Regions from separate parts of the Paenibacillus sp. FSL W8-0186 genome, predicted to be linked through region 1. Evidence: riboswitches for the same ligand, from Rfam matches in the RefSeq annotation. Region 1 holds a riboswitch; the other holds the start of a gene.
What was found. Region 1 has a riboswitch for cobalamin ahead of MKX50_RS03460 (anaerobic ribonucleoside triphosphate reductase). Riboswitches for the same ligand answer to the same signal wherever they lie in the genome.
Positions count from the first base shown of each region.

Region 2: it holds a riboswitch for cobalamin, as region 1 does, so the genes downstream of both, metE (5-methyltetrahydropteroyltriglutamate--homocysteine S-methyltransferase) here and MKX50_RS03460 (anaerobic ribonucleoside triphosphate reductase) in region 1, are expected to answer to the same signal.

Region 1 covers NZ_CP150207.1:828,143-830,343, forward strand. Annotated here, with positions in the region: gene MKX50_RS03460 (anaerobic ribonucleoside triphosphate reductase) at 1-932, opposite strand, end outside; cobalamin riboswitch at 1,123-1,359, opposite strand; gene MKX50_RS03465 (MurR/RpiR family transcriptional regulator) at 1,499-2,201, opposite strand, start outside.
Region 2 covers NZ_CP150207.1:2,560,928-2,563,128, reverse strand. Annotated here, with positions in the region: gene metE (5-methyltetrahydropteroyltriglutamate--homocysteine S-methyltransferase) at 1-1,269, opposite strand, end outside; cobalamin riboswitch at 1,401-1,598, opposite strand; gene MKX50_RS11550 (helix-turn-helix transcriptional regulator) at 1,695-2,054, opposite strand.

The sequences.
Region 1 (2,201 bases):
GCGTCCAGGTTGGCGAAATTCGGATACAGCCGTTTGGCCGAGCATTCCGCTGCTTTCAGGAACAGTTCGTAATTGGGTTCGCCCGGCTGCTGGTTCACGCCCTGCTTGCATTTAAAAATCTGAATCGGGAAAATCGGTGTCTCGCCGCTGCCAAGTCCGCGCATCGTTGCGGCCAGCAGTGAACTGATTACGAGCTGCCCTTCTATCGACGTGCATGTGCCGTAGTTGATGCTCGTAAAAGGAATTTGTCCGCCCGCCCGGCTCGACATCGTATTGAGATTGTGGATGAGGCTCTCGGCGGCCTGCAGCGTTTCGCTTTCGGTCTCTTTAACCGCATATTTGAAGGCCCTTGGATACTGCGCCTGCAGATCAGAGCGAGCCATGGTGATCAAACCGTAATCCGCTGCGCTGTCTCCTTCTTCAAAGTAGTCCAATCCTTTGCGGAAATATTTGACGAAGGATTTGGTTACATAAGGCGCCAGGTCGTGGTCCAGCTTATTGGCGGATACACCGCCGTATTGCGCATTTTGCTGGGACTGAAAAATGATCGCCACAAGCGCCATCGCCGTCATGATCGAATTCGGCGGCCTTACGCTGCCGTTGCCGGTGTTGAACCCTTCGCGCAGCAGCTTGTCGAACGGAATGAAGATGCAGTTCGTCGTTCCGATCGCGTATTGATCCAAATCGTGCACATAGACGATATTGTCCTGAATGGCCTGAACGAGCGGCTTTGGCATGACAAAATGGTTCGCATACCATTTCGCGTACTCGCTGCCGAATTTGCTCATTTTGCCAGAGAAGCTTTCGCCGTTCAAGTTGGCGTTCTCCCGCAGCACCTCAAGATTGCTGCTTGCAACGATCTCTTCTCCTAATGTAATCACTTCATCCAGCATGTCTTGGCGGCTTGTATAAACCGGGTTCATCATCGCCATAACAAAGTTCCCCTCCCGAAAAACTACGCATTACAACCATATAAAAAGGCATTTCCGATCATACAAGGTTGGAAATGCCCGAATGCGCGTTTGAAGAAATGCCTGGATCATCCTATGAAATGCAGGATGAATGCGTATGTAAGCTGCAAGCGGACACCTACCTGTTCCTCGCAGGTTCATCTGGTATTTGGTGTCAAATACAGAAACGGGCAGGTCTCCTGGCTTCCGGACTTCTTCACTGACGCCTTCCCGCAGATGGTTAATATCTGCAGTGGCATTCTGTCAGTGAAGCGCTGCAAGGAGCCTTGGCAAGCTCTTGCATGCACCCGGTCACAGTGGCGGGACCGCAGCGGAATTGCACCGCACTTCCCTTTTAAGCCCCAGCCGAGAAATAGGGGGCTGGATCACCCGATTCCACTATATTTGGTTGTCTGCAACTTACATTACCCCAATATGTAGTGTTTGTAAACAGTCATCTTCACTAGCTGAAGGATGAAAAATCATGAAAAAACAGGTGAAAGCAACCCTGATGCGGCGAGTGGGAGATGCAGAAAAATTGTGAACATTTATCGCGGCAGTTCATGATCGTATTTTTTGCGCAGCTGGTTCAACTGCTCTAATTTGCGCAGATGCTGCTCCTGGTTTCTCATCCCGGCGGCAACGATCAGGTTCTCTACCAGGAAGGTCGGGGCGATCATCGAATGGAATTCCCAAATCTCGCCCCGGCTGGCATACAGGGTCATGTCGCATTGGCCCGAGAAGTCGGAGACAAGGCGATCGGTAATGAGTATCGTGCGGTAGCCGCATTGCTTGGCATGATCTGTGATCACCTTGGCTTCCGGCAGCAGACGGACGAAGCCGAAGAGAACAACGACGTCTTCGCCTGTTATATGAAGCAGATCCTCGAACAGCTCGCTGCCTCCGCGATCAAGGCGATGGATGGACAGGCCGAAGCGGCTGAGGCGGTAATGCATCAGCTGGGCGAGGCCGGACGAGGGACCCGGAGCGTACAAATATACTCTGCGCGCCGTGACAAGCGCATCCACAGCGGCGTCAAATGCTTCCTGTGAATAATGCTGCAGCGTGCTCTCCAGATGTTCGATGCTGGAGGCAAGAAATTGTCCGGGAAAGGATGCCGCGTTGGCTCTATCCATGATGTTCTTCATCTTGGCGGCAGGGGTAACCTCCAGATGCTCGCGAAGCTGGTTTTTGAAATCTTTGATATTTTTAAATCCGACAGAACGCCAAAACCTCGATACGGAGGCGATG
Region 2 (2,201 bases), 1.7 Mb from region 1:
TTTGCGGCGAATGGCGAACGCGCTTCCCCTCGAGGCCGGTTCAGAGGCGATTTTCTCTACCGCGGCCGCTACGTTTGCCCGGTTGCGGGCTGGATCCTTGGCCAGATTATCGAGAGCGATGCGATTGCTTTCGAATAACCCCTTCACACTATCAATACCTGTACTCACCGCAGCGCTCAATGCGGCGACTTCATCCAGCTTCTCTTCGGCAAAGGACAAAGCGTCGCGAAGCACTCGCACCAGCGTCTGCTCCTGCTTAGCCGACACGGGCACATGCAGGAGGCTGCAGGACGGCTGCACGATAATCTCGGAATCCGCAGCCACTTCCAGGATTTCAAGTAACAGCTGCTTCTGGCGGTACAAGTCCGTGCGCCAAATATTGCGTCCATCGACCATGCCCGCTCCAAGCGTCTTGCCTGCCGGGAATCCATATTTACGCAGCGCAGCCAGGTTGCCGTCCAGCCCGTGTATGAAGTCAAGTCCGATACCGGCAACAGGCAAAGACACGACCTCCTCATAACGGTCCACCGCTTCGAAATACGTTTGCAGCAGAATGGAAACTTCCGGAGCCTCACGCTGAATTGTTTCGTAAATGGCTCTTGCCCGCGTTATATCCTCGGCCGACACAGAGGTCACCAAAGACGGCTCGTCTAATTGAACCCAGGCTACACCTTCTGCGGCGAGCTCTTGAAGCACTTGAACGTATAGCGGCAGCAGCTGCTCGACCCAATGGTCCCACTCCGTCGCTTCGTTAAACCCTTTCGATAGCTTGAGGAAGGAGTACAGCCCGATCAGCACAGGTCTTCCATCGATCCCCAGTTTTTCCTTGGCTTCGCGGTAAGCAACCAGCGGACGGTTTACCGTTAGCTGCGGTTTTCTGCCGCCTAGCTCTGGAACAATATAATGATAGTTCGTGTTGAACCATTTCGTCATTTCACTGGCCGGCGCTTCTTTATTTCCCCGGGCGATGGCATAATACGTGTCCAGAGATACCTCGCCGCCGCTATAGGAGAACCGCTCCGGGACAAGGCCGAACATAGCGGCCATATCGAGGACATGATCGTAATACGTAAAATCGCCTACAGGGATGATCTCGATCCCCTGATCCCGCTGCTTCCGTAAATTATGAAGCCGTATTTCCGTTAATTGCCCGTGCAGCTGCTGCTCGTCCAGTTTGCCAGCCCAATAGGCTTCAATCGCTTTTTTCCATTCCCGTTGTCCGCCGATTCTCGGATAACCTAAATTTCCGCTTTTTACCGTATAACTCATTCACAATTCCTCCCCAGTGTATATTCTTCCAATAACAAAAAGGTCCCCTATAGCTGGAACGGCTAAAGAGGACCCTCGTCATACTGCGCGATGGCTCAAATCTTTAACACCTCCCTATCTCCCGTAGGTACAGCAGTGCTGACAGAACAGGCAGGTCTCCTGGCTTCAGAATCATAACTGGACAGCTGCCTTCCCAATGACGGATCATCAGTGGCACCCATGCTTCCAGCTCCTCTGTTACAGTGGCGGGACCGCGCCGGCATTGCACCGGACTTCCCTTTTAAGCTTCAATCGACGGCGATTGAAGCACCTGTTCCCACAATATTCGGTTATGAATATAAAATTTATGTTACTTCATGTTGTCAAATAATACAATACAAATCGGATTAGTCCTAGAATAAACATGCAATATTTATGCACAAAACTCAATAATTATCGGCAACAGCCTTGTTCAGCATACCGATGCAGCGGTCTAAATCGACCTTAACCTGCTTTTTGTACAGCTCGGCCTTCTCAAGTCCGTCATCGGTAAAATGATAGAGTACGATTTCTTGGAAATCCACGCTGGGATCATTCCCTTTCAGATGCTTCGTGCGATACAGTACCCCTTCCTGCACGAGCTCATGAAGGGCCCGGTATATTTCGCTCTGCGGAGGAACATAGCCAAACGGCTTAAACTCTTCCTTCAACTCTTCAAGCATCTGGTAACCGTAGCCCCTTCGCTGCTCTACCATCGAAATCAGATAGAGCTTGATATATGCCCGCTGTGCAATCATAAAGGCCATCGTTCCACCTCCTGCTCTTTCTTCAAAGTATAGAACAGCTGTGAATTTTTCACAATAGCCGTCTAACCTGCTCTTTTATTACGATAGATTAGCTGCTAAGTGCGTAGAAAGAAGCAGGATTGGCAAACAGGAGCAAAATAGCTTTTT